DNA from 3 places in the Mesorhizobium sp. WSM4833 genome. Region 1 is predicted to be linked to each of the others. Evidence: riboswitches for the same ligand, from Rfam matches in the RefSeq annotation. Region 1 holds a riboswitch; each other region holds the start of a gene.
The links. A riboswitch is a leader RNA that binds a small molecule or an ion and turns the genes downstream of it on or off. The one in region 1 is predicted to bind cobalamin.

Region 1 (4,945 bases):
ATGGGCTCGGCCTTCGTGCTGCCCAGCGACTTCGATACGCCAGGCCTCGACGGCTTCCAGCCGGCGGCTTTCATCGCTACGCCGATCCTGAAAGTGGTCGAGCCGATGCTGCCTGGCCCGCCGGCCGTCACCCGCCTGCTGCAGGCGCTCGGCCGCTTCCCGCGCAAGGGCTGCTATCTCTATGGCGGCAAGTGGATGGCCGAGCCGGTCTTCCCCCAAGGCATGAAGACGAACGGCCTGCTCGGCCTGTCCTCCAACCAGCAATTCATGGGCTTGCCTGCCGATGCGACCGCAAGGCCAGGCGACTACGCGTTTCTAAGGCCGACGCAGAGCGAGGCCGTGCTGCAGCAATTCGGGTCGATCGCCGTGTTTTCCGGCGGAAAGGTCATCGATCGCTGGCCGGCGCTGCCGATGGCGTGATCGAGCTACCCCTTCACCGGTACCCAGATCTCCAGCCCGCCATTGCCGCTGTGGGCATCGAACTCCGGTCCATAGCGCTCGAATTCCGGTGCATCCGCGATTTCGTGACCGGAGTCGGGCAGCCAACTGTTCCAGATCGTGTTGATCGTCCGGCGGATGGATGAGATGTGCTCGCGGTGCGAGAACACCGCATATTTCTGCGCCGGCACCCGCACCCGATAGAAGTCCTTCGGCAGATCCGCAAAGCCGGACACTTCGACGCCGACGACATAGTCGAAATTGCCCGCGTCGTCGCCGTTAAGGCACACGCCGTAGAAAACGCCTGAGATCTCGCCGGGGATGTTGCCGATATAGGGTGCAAAACGCTGCCACTGCATCGGAATCCCGGCGCTGGTTTCACAGCTGTAGCGTTCGCCGAGGCCGGCGATCAGGAACGGCCGGCTGGTCTCGAAGCGCGGTGGTTCGAGATTGGTGAGGAAGGACTGGTCCATCAGGATCGGCTCCACGAGGTCGAGGTTGTTGGTCGAGCCTTGCGCGCGCACCAGTTCCGGCGTGGTGCCGAACTGATCGCGGAAGGCACGGGTGAACGCCTCATGCGAGTTGTAGCCGGCGTCGAGCGCGACGGCGAGGATGTCGGGCGCTCCGCCGGCCAGCTTGCGCGCCGCCTCGGTCAGCCGGCGTGAGCGCATGTAACCCATCACCGAGCGGCCGGTTGCGGCGCCGAAGGCGCGCGTCACATGAAAACGCGACACGCCGCTGCTTTGCGCGACATCGTCAAGCGAGATCGCCTCCGGCAGATGGCTCTCGACGAACCACAGCGCTTTCTCGGTCGGGTTCATGGGGCTCCTTTTCGCATTGGCCGGATCATCTTGGCGTTTCCTGGCGCGGCCAGTTTGATCGAAATTGCGCATTCCGTGCAATCTGCGCCGATCCCATGGGCTTTCGCTTGACAGCGGGCCGCGTCATCTCCTAAGAATGTTATGTTATTACATAAAGTGAGCGTGCAATGCCTGTTTCCGTTAGCTGGCCCACCACTTCGTCCGAGAAATCCATTGCGAAGCGTTTGGTGGAAATCTACGCTGAAGTGGTGATGGTCCCCGAGCCGAAAGGCGAGGGGTGAAAAGGGAACACGGTGAGGCCTGTTCAGGTCGAGGCCGTGGCTGCCCCCGCAACTGTAAGCGGCTAGCAAAATCCGTGAATGCCACTGGCCGGCAAGGCTGGGAAGGCAGGATGGCGCAACGACCCGCGAGCCAGGAGACCTGCCATCACTGAGTTGACCGGACGGGGTGTGCCGGGAGGAAACGCGAGTCCCGGTCTTGTCGGCCGCTTCGCCAGCTTCCTTCCGTCGCCAGTTTTGGAAAGTGACGGAAAGTTGGACGGCTCCATCGATCATCGCATCACCATGCGCACGCTTTGCCGTCCCCGCAATCCGGCGGGCTGCAGCCGATGAGCGCAGCGCTTCTCGAAGCCCATGACCTCTGTGCCATGGCGAATGGGCGGAATCTGGTCCAGGCGGTCAGCTTCTCGGTGGCCGCTGGCGATCGCCTTGCCATCATCGGTCCCAACGGCGCCGGCAAGACGACGCTGCTGCGCATGCTGTCGGGCATGCTGCGGCCAAGTTCCGGCGAGGTGAAGCTTGGCGGGCGGCGGCTGGACAGGATTTCGGCCGCCGAGCGGGCGCTGCATATCGCCGTTGTCGGCCAGACCGACCAGCCCGATCCACGGCTGGCGGTGATCGATTATGTCGAGCTTGGCCGGGTCCCGCACGCCGGACTGAGGCGCAGGCGCGAGGAACGCGACATTGTCGTCGATGCGCTGCGCCGGACCGGCCTGCTGCCGCTGCTTGGCCGCACCGTCGGCTCGCTGTCGGGCGGCGAGCGCCAGCGCGCCCAACTGGCGCGCGCCATCGCCCAGCAGCCCAAAATCCTGTTCCTCGACGAACCGACCAACCATCTGGACCCGCGCGCCCGCGGCGAACTGCTCGACCTCGTGGCAGGCTTTGAGATGACGGTGATCGCGGTGCTGCACGATCTGGCGCTGGTAGCACCCTTCGCCACCAGGGTGGCGGTGATGAACCATGCCCGTCTGCAAGCGCTCGCCGCACCGCGCGAAGCGCTGGCCCAACAGCTGATCCGCGAGATTTTCGGCATCGATGTGCTGCGCCTGCGCCATCCGACCGAGGATCGAGAGTTGACGGTGTTCGAGGTTCCGAACCGTGCCGCGCCGCCGTCGTGATTGAAGCCGTTCCATAGTCGACCCGATCCCACCCACAAGGAGCATACCCGTGAAACGCCTCGCTTTTTCGCTTGCCGTCTCGCTGCTGACCTCGACCGCCTTCGCCTTCCCGGTAACCGTCGACAGCTGCGGCAAGCCGCTGACCTTCGACGCGCCGCCGAAGCGCGCTGTCATCCATGATCTGAACATGGCCGAGATGGCTTTCGCGCTGAAATTGCAGCCGTCAATCGTCGGCCTGACGGGCATCACCGGATGGTACAAGGTCGGTTCCGAATTCAAGGCAGAGCAGGGTTCGATCCCGGAGCTGGCGCCGAAATATCCGACGCTCGAAAACCTCGTGGCCGTCGAGCCGGATTTCTTCTTCGCCGGCTGGTACTACGGCATGAAGCCGGGTGGCGAGGTGACGCCCGACACGCTTGCCCCGCACGGCATCAAGACGCTGGTGCTGACGGAAAGCTGCGTCCATCTCGACAAGAGCCGCCCCGCCGCCTCGATGGACCTGCTCTATGGCGACGTCGAAAAGCTGGGCAAGATCTTCGGCAAGGAGACAGAGGCGGAAAAGCTTGTCTCTGGCTGGAAGGCGCAGCTCGCCGACATCACCGCCAAGGTCGGCAGCGCCAAGGGCACGCGGGTGTTCCTCTACGATTCCGGCGAGGACAAGCCGTTCACCGCAGGCAAGTTCGCCATCCCCAGCGCCATGATAACTGCCGCCGGCGGCGACAACATCATGGCTGACATGGACACCAGCTGGGGCAACACAGATTGGGAAACGGTGGCGTCGCGCAATCCGCAATTCCTCATCCTGCTCGATTACCAGGACGGTGGCGGCTACAGGAAGCTGCTCGATTTCCTGAAAGCGCATCCGGCCATGAAGGAGACCGACGCGGTCAAGAACGAGCGCTTCGTCGCCCTCCGCTACGCCGAGCTGACGCCTGGACCCGCCAACATCGAAGCGATCGACAAGATCGCCAAGGCCATGCACCCGGAAGCATTTTGAGCTTGCGCCATCCGGCATTTGCGTTGGCCATGCTGGCGGGAGCGGCGGCGATCGCCGCTCTCGCTCTGCTGTCGATCGCCTATGGCTCGACGCTGATCCCGCTGGCCGACGTTGTAGCAGCGCTTGGCCGCGCAATCGGCTTAGGCGGGCACGACGTGTCCGGGCCGGTCGGCAAGATCGTCGTCGATCTGCGGCTGCCGCGCACGATCCTGGCCATCTGCGTCGGCGCGGGCCTCGGCGTAGTCGGCGCGCTGCTGCAGACAGTGACCCGCAACGATCTCGCCGATCCGTTCCTGTTCGGCCTGTCGTCGGGCGCCGCCGCCGGTGCTGTTTCCGTCATCACCGTCTTCGGCGACAGCTTTGGCATCTGGACGTTGCCGGTCGCGGCCTTCACCGGCGGCATATTGGCCGCCGGCGTCGTCCTGCTGCTGGTCGCGCGGGTGAGGGGCCAAGGGCCGGAGCGGCTGATCCTCGCCGGCCTTGCCGTGTCCTTCATGTTCACCGCCTTGACCAACTACCTGGTCTTTGCCGGCGACCAGCGCGCCGCCCACTCCGTGTTGTTTTGGACGATGGGCGGCCTTGGCCTGGCGCGCTGGGACAATATCTGGTTGGGCGCGCTGGGTGCGGGCACCATTCTGGCTTACGCGCTGTGGAACCACCGCCGGCTCGATGCCTTCTTGGCCGGCGAAAACGCCGCCGAAAGCCTTGGCGTGCCAGTGGCGCGCATGCGCCGAATGACGTTTCTCGTCGCCGCCTTCTCGACGGCGATCCTGGTCTCTGTCGCCGGGGTCATCGGCTTCGTCGGGCTGATGATCCCGCATCTGTCGCGGCCGCTGGCAGGCCCCTTGCATCTGCGCCTGGTTGCCAGCTGCGCCGTCTTCGGCGCGGTGCTTTTGCTGGCCAGCGATCTTCTGGCCCGAACGCTGCTGCCGCCGCAGGAACTGCCGATCGGCATCATCACCAGCTCGGTCGGTGCGTTCTTCGTCGTCACCATGCTGATCCGCAACCGGCTTTGAGCGCGTTTGGCAACCGGTCGCCGGATCACACGGTCCAGAAATAGCGCACGATGTGGAAGAACACCGGGGCGGCGAAGACCAGGCTGTCGGTGCGGTCCATCATGCCGCCATGGCCTTCGATGAGATGGCCCCAGTCCTTGACGCCCTGGTCGCGCTTGATGGCCGAGGCGACCAGCCCGCCTAGGAATCCCATCGAGCAGGCGACGAAGGCCACGCCTGCCGCCTGCAGCGGCGAGAAGGGCGTCACGAACGACAACAGCGCGCCGAGCAGGCTCGC
Region 2 (4,945 bases), on a different contig from region 1:
ATGTCCAGCAGGGCGACGAGGCTTCGCTGCTCGAGCACTACCGGCGCTTTCTCAGCTTCCGGCGTGCCCATCCGGCGCTGGCCAAGGGCGACATCACCTTCATCGAAAGTGAGGGAGATACCGTGGCCTTCACGCGCCGCGCAGGCAACGAGCAGATCGTCTGCGTCTTCAATCTGGGAGCCGGGCGGGCCAAGGTTGACCTTGGCGGCCGATCGCTGCAACCTCTGCCCGGGCACGGATTTTCGGGGCAGGCGAGCAGCGGTTCCATCGAGCTTGGCGGCTACGGCGCCTGGTTCGGGCGTCTCGACTGAATTTCCAATCACTGGAGGAAACCAATGGCCGATGTCACGCTAAGACAAGTGAAGAAGTCCTACGGCAATCTGAACATTCTCCACGGCATCGACCTCGATATTAAGTCGGGCGAGTTCATCGTCTTCGTCGGCCCGTCGGGCTGCGGCAAGTCGACATTGCTGAGGTCGATCGCCGGGCTCGAGGAAATCACCTCCGGCGAACTCAGAATAGCCGGCGAAGTGGTGAACGACGTGCCGCCGTCGAAGCGGGGCATCGCCATGGTGTTCCAGTCCTACGCGCTGTACCCGCACATGACCGTCTACGACAACATGGCGTTCTCGATGAAGATCGGCAAAGAGAACAAGGCCGAGATCGACCGCCGCGTGCGCCAGGCCGCCGAGATCCTGCAGCTGACCAAATATCTCGACCGCCTGCCCAAGGCGATGTCGGGTGGCCAGCGCCAGCGCGTCGCCATCGGCCGCGCCATCGTGCGCAATCCGAAGGTGTTCCTGTTCGACGAGCCGCTTTCGAACCTCGACGCCGCGCTGCGCGTCGCCACCCGCATCGAGATCGCCAAGCTCAAGGAATCGATGCCCAACACGACCATGATCTACGTTACCCACGACCAGGTCGAGGCGATGACGCTGGCCGACCGCATCGTGGTGCTCAAGGACGGCCATATCGAGCAGGTCGGCACGCCGATGGACCTCTACAAGAAGCCCGGCAATCTGTTCGTTGCCCAGTTCATCGGCTCGCCGGCCATGAACATCCTGCCGGCGACCATCGAAAAGACCGGAAACCCGACCGTCGTCAGCCATGTCGGCGGACGCAAGGCGACCGTGCCGATTGCGACGCCGGCTTCGGCAAAGGGCGCCGCGGTGAGCTTTGGCGTGCGGCCGGAGGACCTGATCATCGCCAGCGGCGCGGACTATCTGTTCGAGGGGACGGTCGACTATGTCGAGCAACTCGGCGAGGTGCAGCTTGTCTATGTCGACATCGGCCGCGCCGATCTGCCGCTGGTGACCAAGCTGCCCGGCAATGTCGAGGTCAAGCGCGGCTCGACATTGCGGCTGAGCGCCAATGGCGAGGACCTGCATATCTTCGACGCGGATGGACGTTCTTTCGCGTTGCATGAAGTGGAAGCAAAGGCGGCTTAACCGCAATTACCGTGTCAGGCACAAAAAAGAGCGGCGGGCCGGGCCCGCCGCTCTTTGACTTGGAGATCGACTTCGGTTGTTAGTTGTTGCCGAAGAGGTTGCGGTCGGCACCTTGCGGAGCAGACTTCTGGGTGGTGTCACCCGACGAGTTCAGCAGCTTGTAGACCGGCGAGCCGGTGTTGCGTACCGAAGAGGTGCGCGTGCTGTCGACCGAAGTCGTGGCGGCAGGCTGATTGGCACCATTGGAGCCAAAGTTGTCGCTGCCGGCGAAGGCACTGCCGTTGATGGCCAGAACGGCGGCGGCAGCAATAAGGATCTTGTTCATTTTAGTCTCCTGAATTCTGGATTTCGCCAGGACGGCAGACACAGCTGCCGTCGGTTGCGAAATTGGTTGTTAGCGACCGAAGAGGTTACGGTCGCTGCCCTGAGCGGGCGTCTGGGCAGCCGGTTCCGAGGTCTTGGTGGAAGCCGTGTACGACTGGTCCACAGCGGCGGCAGGCTGGTTCGGGCCGTTCGAACCGTAGTTGTCGCTGCCCGCGAAAGCGCTGCCGGTGATGGCCAGAACGGCGGCGGCAGCAATGAGGATCTTGTTCATCTTGAATACTCCTGAATGTCTGAATTTCGCCAGGGCGGCGGGCGAGCCCGCCGTCGACCGGGAAACTGGGAATCGGCTGTTAGTTGTTGCCGAAGAGGTTGCGGTCAGCACCCTGGGCAGGCGCCTGAGCAGCCGGTTCCGACTTCTTGGTCGAAGCGGTGTACGAGCTGTCGACAGCAGTGGCTGCCGCGGCGTTGGAACCGTAGTGGTCGCTACCAGCGAAGGCGCTGCCGGAAATGGCCAGAAGGGCTGCGGCAGTGAGAATGATCTTTTTCATTTTTGGTACTCCAGTATCGTCTTTTTTCCGTCCGTCTAGCGGCGTGTCTTGGAAATGAAATCGCGTCGTTCGGACAGCCCCGATGTGGGAGGGCAAGGTCGTCTTTTCCAATCACGAAGTTGTTCCGTGTGGACCATGAATCCACACCTTGAAATTGTGCCAATGGAATCTAAGGATGCATTTTTCTTCTTCATATCAGTGCGTTAGCTGTAGCCACCTGATGGATCACCGACTGTTTCAGAGGCCCAGCGTTCACACCGTCCTGCACGCACCGTCAACAGAAACGAACCGTTCGGTTCGATTTTAGGGCGAGCTAATAGTCACTTTTCGAAACCATTAACCTTTTTTGACCCCCGCGAAGGGTCGGATTCGGGAAGATCGCAGCCGGCAAATGGCCGCCCGGGAGGTGGGATCTCGGCCCGCGACGATCTGCAGTAGCGTTTCGCATGCCGTGTCGCGCCGCATGGATACGATGTCGTTTTCATGCCGACGGCGCGCCCGCGATCGTGGTTAGATCATACCATCTCAGGTGCCGCTTCGTGACGACGAGGCGGAGAATTGGGAAGCCGGTCAGAATCCGGCGCTGCCCCCGCAACGGTGGTGGAGTTCAAGTCGCAACGGGAGACCACTGGGCAACCGCCTGGGAAGGTGTCGCGATGGTCCGCAAGGACAACTCCAGAGCCCGGAAACCAGCCCGAGATTTTTAGACTCGACTGATCGCGGTGGGCGGTCAAGAGGTGGATAGCGCATGTCCGGCACACAGCCGGCCTGCGTTTCAATCCTTCCTCCGTCACCACCAGTTCAGTCCTTAGGAACGAGGACAGGACATGGATATCCGCAACGACATGCTGAGGCTCCTGAAGGGGCGCCGGCAAGGCTTTTCGCTGGAGCAGCCCTTCTACACCGATCCGGACTACTTCAAGCTCGACATGGAGCTGATCTGGTATCGCGACTGGCTGTTCATCGGCCATGATTGCGAACTGCCGAAGCCGGGCAGCTACATCACCGTGCAGGTCGGCGATTATCCGGTCGTCCTTGTCCGCGACCAGCACGGCAAGATCAACGCCTTCCACAATTCCTGCCGCCATCGCGGCAGCCGCGTGTGCAACACGGAGAAGGGTACCGCGGCAAAGCTCGTCTGCCCGTATCATCAGTGGACCTACGAGCTGGACGGCCGCCTGCTGTTTGCCCGCCAGATGGCCGACGGTTTCGACAAGAGTGATTTCGGCCTGAAGCCGGTCGCCTGCGAGAGCGTCGGCGGCTACATCTTCATCTGCCTGGCCAAGGAACCGGCAGATTTCGCGCCGATGCGGGCGATGATCGAACCCTATCTTTTGCCGCACCGGCTGCGTGAAGCAAAGATCGCCTTCGAGAGCACGATCGTCGAGAAGGGCAACTGGAAGCTGGTCTGGGAAAACAACCGCGAGTGCTACCACTGCGCCGCCAATCATCCCGAGTTGTGCAAGACCTTCCCCGAGGCTCCAACCATAACCGGCGTCCATGGCGCCGACAGCGACCCTGAAATGGTCGCACACTGGGCCAGATGCGAGGCATCAGGCTTGCCGAGCAAATTCCGCATCGATCCGGCAGGGCAGTACCGCGCCACCCGCGCGCCGCTGCTGCGCGATGCCGTCAGCTACACCATGACGGGAAAACGGGCGGTCCAGAAGAACCTGTCCGACAGCGTTTCAACCGACCGCATCGGCTCCTTGCTGCTCTATCACTATCCGACGACCTGGAACCATATCCTCGGCGACCACGCCGTTACCTTCCGCGTGCTGCCGATCAGTGCCACGGAAACCGCGGTGACAACGAAATGGCTCGTCCACAAGGATGCGGTCGAAGGCGTCGACTACGACCTCGCTGAACTCACCCATGTCTGGACCGAGACCAACGACCAGGACCGCCGCATCGTCGAGGAAAACGCCTTCGGGATCCTGTCGCCGGCCTATGAACCAGGCCCCTATTCGGAGCTGCATGAGGGCGGCGTGATCCAGTTCGTCGAGTGGTACGCGTCGTTCATCGGGCCGCGCCTTGCCGAAGGCGGCCGGCCGGCCCTGCGCAGCGTCGCCTAGCCCAGGGGACAAGAGGATGAATGCGATGACGGACCTTGGCCTCTATCGCCATCTCGACCAGATGACGCCCTGGAACGACAGGCTGCAGGTGCTGGAAGTGATCGGCGTCAGCGACGAAGCGCCTGACGTGAAGACCTTCACCTTCCGCTCCGACAACCAGACCTGGTTCCGCTACAAACCGGGGCAGTTCGTGACTCTGGAACTGCCGACATCGGACGGGCCGCTGATGCGCACCTACACGCTGTCGTCCTCGCCGTCGCGGCCGTTCTCGATCGCGGTGACGGTCAAGGCGCAGGCGGGCAGCACCGGTACGCGCTGGATGTTCGACCATCTGACGCCCGGTTCGCACGTCAAGGCCTATGGGCCGACCGGCGACTTCTCGCTGCACAGCCACCCGGCCGCCAAATATCTGTTCATTTCGGCCGGTTCCGGCGTGACGCCGATGATGTCGATGCTGCGCTGGCTGAACGACTGCGCGCCATGGACCGATGTCGGCTTCGTCAACTGCGCGCGCCGCCCGGAAGAGATCATTTTCCGCAAGGAGCTCGAA
Region 3 (4,945 bases), on a different contig from region 1:
AGAGCAGGCCCAGTGCGATGCTGACGGCGATGGCGGCGATGTAGATCAGCGGCGGCCATGGTATGAGCCCCGGCTTCGGCTGGTTCTCGGTCATTCGGCCCCTCCCTCCATCAACTTGCTGTCGGTCTTGGCGGTGCACATGCCGGCGAGATCGGACAAATGCGCTTTCCACTCCGCAGTCTGATCGTTGTTGTAGAGCCTATCAAGCGTGGACTCGCCCTCGAGCGTATCGAGCATGCAGACACAGTAGCTCGTACAGAACTCGGTGTCGCGCGACTGCTCGCAGGACAGCTGACAGGTTTTGAGGAAATTCACCTGCGGGGTTTCGACCTGCGCCGGCATGATCTGCGAGAACAGCCAGACGCAGCCGATCAGCAGCGGCTGGTGGATCAAATAGAAAGCCAGGCTGTGCCGGCCGATGAAGACCAGCGGGTTGGCCAAGCGACCGGGCGCCAGATTGGCAAGCCTGGCAAGCAGGCCGGCACCTGCGGCGAGTTTCGTCACCGCGATGCCCGCAAGTACCGCGCCGAACCACGGAAACAGCGGAACGTAGTCGTTGGAGCGCGGATTGGTCGCCGACAGGCCGACCCACCACAGCCATGGGTGATCGAAGGCCTCGAAGCGCAGATAGACGGGGGCGGCGATAACGAGCGCGGCGACGACAAGCGTCAGCAGCGCCGGCAGGCGCAGGAAGGCCAGACCGAGCAGGCTGGCTAGCGCGATCTCGTGCAAGATGCCGAAGAAGATGAAGCCGTCCGGAGTGGCTATGCGGGTAACGACCGAAATCGCGATCGCGGCTCCGGCGACCATGGCGAACCGCTTCCAGAAGCCGTTCCAGCGGATTTGTCGGCCGTGGGCGAGATACAGGCTGACGCCGACCAGGAACAGGAAGGTCGAGGCGATGCAGCGCGCGTAGATCTTCCACCAGCCGAAGGCGGTCAGGCCGGGATCGGTGTAGCCGAAGAACTCCAGATCCCAGGTGAAATGGTAGCTTGCCATGGCGATCAGCGCGATGCCGCGCACGATGTCGATGGCGACGATGCGCTTTGGTCGATCCTGAACGGGCGCGGTCGGCGTTTGGATGCTCATGGTCTCGCATTCTGATTCAGCCCCGCTGGAGGACTATCACGGTTGCCCAGGACAAAAGAAGACCGGCAACCCTGCCGATAACGCCGGATCAGCCGCGGCATTGGGCCAGTGCCGGAAAGCCTTTGGCCGGCTTCGCTTTTGCCGGATGCACGTCGGTTTCCTCTTATTGGCGCTGAGGTCGCCACGGCAGATTTGACCCGGTGAATCTGCTTCGGGGAAAGCAATGTCCACCCATGTGCGCCATCCGATCTGGCTACCGGCCCTCAGGGCCGCGGACGCGCGCACCTTCGCTTCGCTCTATGCGGTCGAATCCTTCGCCCGCGCCACGGTGTCGAGCGTCATCCCGATCCAGGCTTACGAGATCCTGCACAACGAGCAGATCGTCTCGATCCTCTACACCGTCGTGGCGATGCTCGGCCTGTCGGTGACATTGTTCATGCCGATGCTGATCCGCCGTTTCGCCCGGCGCTGGGTCTACACGGCGGGCGCCTGCCTGCTGGCCATCGGCTCGCTGTTCTTCGTCACCGACACGCTTGCCGGGCAACTGGCCGGCATGCTGTGCCGGGTGATGGGCGCCAGCGCGCTGTCGATCACGCTCAACCTCTACATCATGGACCACATCCGCAAGACCGACTTCATGCAGGCCGAATCGCTGCGCATGGCGTGGTCGATGCTGGCCTGGACCGGTGGGCCGACGCTCGGCATCTTCCTCTACACGCGCTTCGGCGTCTATGCCGCGCATGGCGCGGTGGCCGTGTTCGCGTTAGCCCTGCTGGCATTGTTCTGGACCTACCGGCTCGGCGACAACCCGTCGATCCGTCCCGGCAAGACGCGACCAGCCAATCCGCTCGCCAATATCGGCCGCTTCATCGCCCAGCCCAGGCTCAGGCTGGCCTGGCTGATCGCGTTTGGGCGCTCCTGTTTCTGGACGACGTTCTTCGTCTATGGGCCGCTGTTCATGGTCATTACGGGTGAGGGCAAGCTAGCCGGCGGCCTGCTGGTTTCGGCCGGCAACGCGCTTTTGTTCATGGCGATTTTCTGGGGCAAGGCGGGAAAGCGCTTTGGCGGCCGCAGGACCATGACATTTGCCTATTTCGCCATGTCGGTCGCGCTTCTGGCGGCGGGCTTCGTCGGCGAAACCGTGCCGCTGCTGACCGGCGCCTTCCTGCTCTGCGGCGCCTTCTTCACCATTGCGCTCGACGCGCTCGGCTCGACCGCCTTCATGCGCTCGGTGCGCTCCTATGAAAGATCGCAGATGGCGGCGGTCTATCGCACCTATCTCGACTTTTCCGAGCTGACGCCGCCGCTGGTCTATTCGGTGGTGCTGGCCTTCTTCGGCCTGGGCTCGGTGTTCGTCACGCTCGGCCTGCTGGCGGCGGTCTGCGGCTTCGTGACGTGGCGCTATCTGCCGAAATCGCTTTGACCTTCATGGCGCATTCGCAACGGTCGCCGGCGGAATTTGGTTTGCCGGACGCGAGGATTCTGCCTATAGTCGCCGGTGTCGCCGGTTCCATTTTGGAGCCAAGAGGGAATGCGGTAAGGGCGGATTTCGCCCAATGCCGTGGCTGCCCCCGCAACTGTGTGCGGTAGTCCTCTCCATATGCCACTGAAGATTTTTCTTCGGGAAGGTGGGGAAGGACGCTGATCCGTGAGCCAGGAGACCTGCCGGCGACAGGAAACTGACTTCGATGCCCTCGGGTGGAGGGCGAAAGGACAAGACATGACTACCGCTTCCGTCTCCCTCGGCGCTTCCGTCTCCTCGCAGTCGCGCTTCATGCAGCTCGCGCTCGCCGCGCTGCTCGGCATTTTCGTGATGGGCTTTGTCGGCTTCTCGCATATCGATGCGGTCCACAATGCGGCTCACGACTATCGCCATTCGATGGCATTTCCCTGCCACTGACGAGGGGCTGACATCATGAACCTGTTTCGCAACGTCGTGTTCATCGCGGCGATCGCAGGGCTCGTGGCCGGCGTCGTTCTTGCCTGCATGCAGGCCTATGCGACCGTGCCGCTGATCCTGAAGGCGGAAGTCTACGAACAGGCGGGCGGCGGGCATCACCATGACCATGCCGCTCCGGCAGCAGCGAATAGCAATGCCATGAGCGCAGCCGCTCCGGCCCCTGCCGAAGCGACTGCTGCGGCGGAAGACGAGGGCTGGGCGCCGGCAGACGGTTTCGAGCGTTTCGCCTTCAGCGTGCTTGCCAACATCGTCACCGGCATCGGCTTCGGGTTGATCCTGGTCGCGGTTTCCGAATTCGCCGGCGGTATCGGTGGTTGGCGCCAGGGCGTGTTCTGGGGCTTGGCCGGCTTTGCCGTGTTCACGCTGGCGCCGGGCCTCGGCCTGCCGCCGGAACTGCCGGCCATGCCGGCCGCCGATCTCACCCAGCGCCAGATCTGGTGGTGGGCAACGGTGGCGGCAACCGCTGCCGGTCTCGGCCTGATCGCGTTCCGCAAGTCGCTGCCGCTGGCGATCCTTGCCGTCCTTTTGATCGTCGCACCGCATGTTGTCGGGGCACCGCAGCCCGACAGTTACGAGACGGCGATTCCGGAAGGGCTGCATCACCAGTTCGTGGTGGCGGTGACCGTGACCAATCTGGTGTTCTGGCTGGTGCTCGGCGCGGTTGTCGGCGTGGTGCGCGGCCGCTTCACCGGCACCGCGACCAGCCTGCGCGACAGCTTTGCCTGATCGCAAGACACTGACCTTCCTCATCGGCGGTGCGCGCTCCGGCAAGAGCGCGCGCGCCGAAATTTTGGCGACCGCCTTGCCGCCGCCCTGGACCTATATCGCCACGGCGCAAGCCTATGATGACGAGATGCGTGAGCGCATCGCGTTGCACCGGTCGCGGCGCGGCGAAGGCTGGACGACCATCGACGCACCGCTCGACCTCGCCGACGCGCTTGCCGCCTTGCCGGACGATCGGCCGGTGCTTGTCGACTGCCTGACGCTGTGGCTGACCAACCATATGCTGGCCGAACACGATTTCGAGCTGGAATGCCGGCGGTTGGCGCAGGTGCTGTCGCGGCCGCGCGGACCCTGGTTCGTGGTGTCCAATGAAGTCGGCCAAGGCATCGTGCCGGACAATGCACTGGCGCGCCGCTTTCGCGATGCCGCCGGCCGGCTCAACCAGCAGGTCGCGGCGATTGCCGATACGGTGCTGCTGATGGTGGCGGGGCTGCCGCTCAAGGTGAAATGATATGACCGATATCGACAATAAGGACGAAGAGCGCCACCGCGCCAAGATGGCCAAGCGCAAGGCGGTGCAGGATGCCGAGGTGGCGAGCAAGACGGTCGAGAAGGGATTGCTCATCGTCAACACCGGCCCGGGCAAAGGCAAGACCACGGCCGCCTTCGGGCTGGCGCTGCGGATGCTCGGCTACGGCAAGCGCGTCGGTGTCGTCCAGTTCATCAAGGGCAAGTGGCACACCGGCGAGAAGGACGCCTTCGCCGCCTTCGGCGACCGTGTCGTGTGGCACGCGATGGGCGAGGGGTTCACCTGGGAAACCCAGGATCTGAAGCGCGACATCGCTGCCGCCGAAGCCGCCTGGGCCAAGGTGCTCGAACTGATGGCCGATCCGTCGATCAGCCTGCTGGTGCTCGACGAATTGAACATTGCGCTGCGCTACGACTATCTCGATCTCGACAGAGTGGTTGGCGCGCTAAAAGCGCGGCGCGAGGGCCTGCATGTCGCTGTCACCGGCCGCAACGCCAAGCCGGCGCTGGTCGAGGCCGCAGACCTCGTCACCGAAATGAGCGTGACCAAGCATCATTTTTCCGCCGGCGTGAAAGCGCAGCAGGGGATCGAGTTCTGAGTGTTCCTCAACCTCCCCAGACGGGGGAGGGTGAGGTTAGGTCACA

Region 2: another riboswitch for cobalamin. It lies ahead of AC0L2D_RS11130 (aromatic ring-hydroxylating oxygenase subunit alpha); the one in region 1 lies ahead of AC0L2D_RS13065 (ABC transporter ATP-binding protein).
Region 3: another riboswitch for cobalamin. It lies ahead of AC0L2D_RS01495 (CbtB domain-containing protein); the one in region 1 lies ahead of AC0L2D_RS13065 (ABC transporter ATP-binding protein).

What each region holds. Positions count from the first base shown of each region.
Region 1 covers NZ_JBVVQG010000006.1:5,971-10,915, forward strand. The annotation lists gene AC0L2D_RS13055 (alanine racemase) at 1-420, shown strand, start outside; gene AC0L2D_RS13060 (AraC family transcriptional regulator) at 426-1,259, opposite strand; cobalamin riboswitch at 1,495-1,701, shown strand; gene AC0L2D_RS13065 (ABC transporter ATP-binding protein) at 1,867-2,655, shown strand; gene AC0L2D_RS13070 (ABC transporter substrate-binding protein) at 2,705-3,652, shown strand; gene AC0L2D_RS13075 (FecCD family ABC transporter permease) at 3,682-4,668, shown strand; gene AC0L2D_RS13080 (phosphatidate cytidylyltransferase) at 4,694-4,945, opposite strand, start outside.
Region 2 covers NZ_JBVVQG010000005.1:84,238-89,182, forward strand. The annotation lists gene bglA (beta-galactosidase BglA) at 1-311, shown strand, start outside; gene AC0L2D_RS11110 (ABC transporter ATP-binding protein) at 336-1,448, shown strand; gene AC0L2D_RS11115 (DUF680 domain-containing protein) at 1,528-1,773, opposite strand; gene AC0L2D_RS11120 (DUF680 domain-containing protein) at 1,843-2,043, opposite strand; gene AC0L2D_RS11125 (DUF680 domain-containing protein) at 2,123-2,320, opposite strand; cobalamin riboswitch at 2,831-3,032, shown strand; gene AC0L2D_RS11130 (aromatic ring-hydroxylating oxygenase subunit alpha) at 3,148-4,395, shown strand; gene AC0L2D_RS11135 (FAD-binding oxidoreductase) at 4,421-4,945, shown strand, end outside.
Region 3 covers NZ_JBVVQG010000001.1:291,934-296,878, reverse strand. The annotation lists gene AC0L2D_RS01510 (methyltransferase family protein) at 1-94, opposite strand, end outside; gene AC0L2D_RS01505 (heparan-alpha-glucosaminide N-acetyltransferase) at 91-1,089, opposite strand; gene AC0L2D_RS01500 (MFS transporter) at 1,313-2,512, shown strand; cobalamin riboswitch at 2,569-2,773, shown strand; gene AC0L2D_RS01495 (CbtB domain-containing protein) at 2,810-2,989, shown strand; gene AC0L2D_RS01490 (CbtA family protein) at 3,005-3,775, shown strand; gene cobU (bifunctional adenosylcobinamide kinase/adenosylcobinamide-phosphate guanylyltransferase) at 3,768-4,283, shown strand; gene cobO (cob(I)yrinic acid a,c-diamide adenosyltransferase) at 4,285-4,899, shown strand; gene cbiB (adenosylcobinamide-phosphate synthase CbiB) at 4,936-4,945, opposite strand, start outside.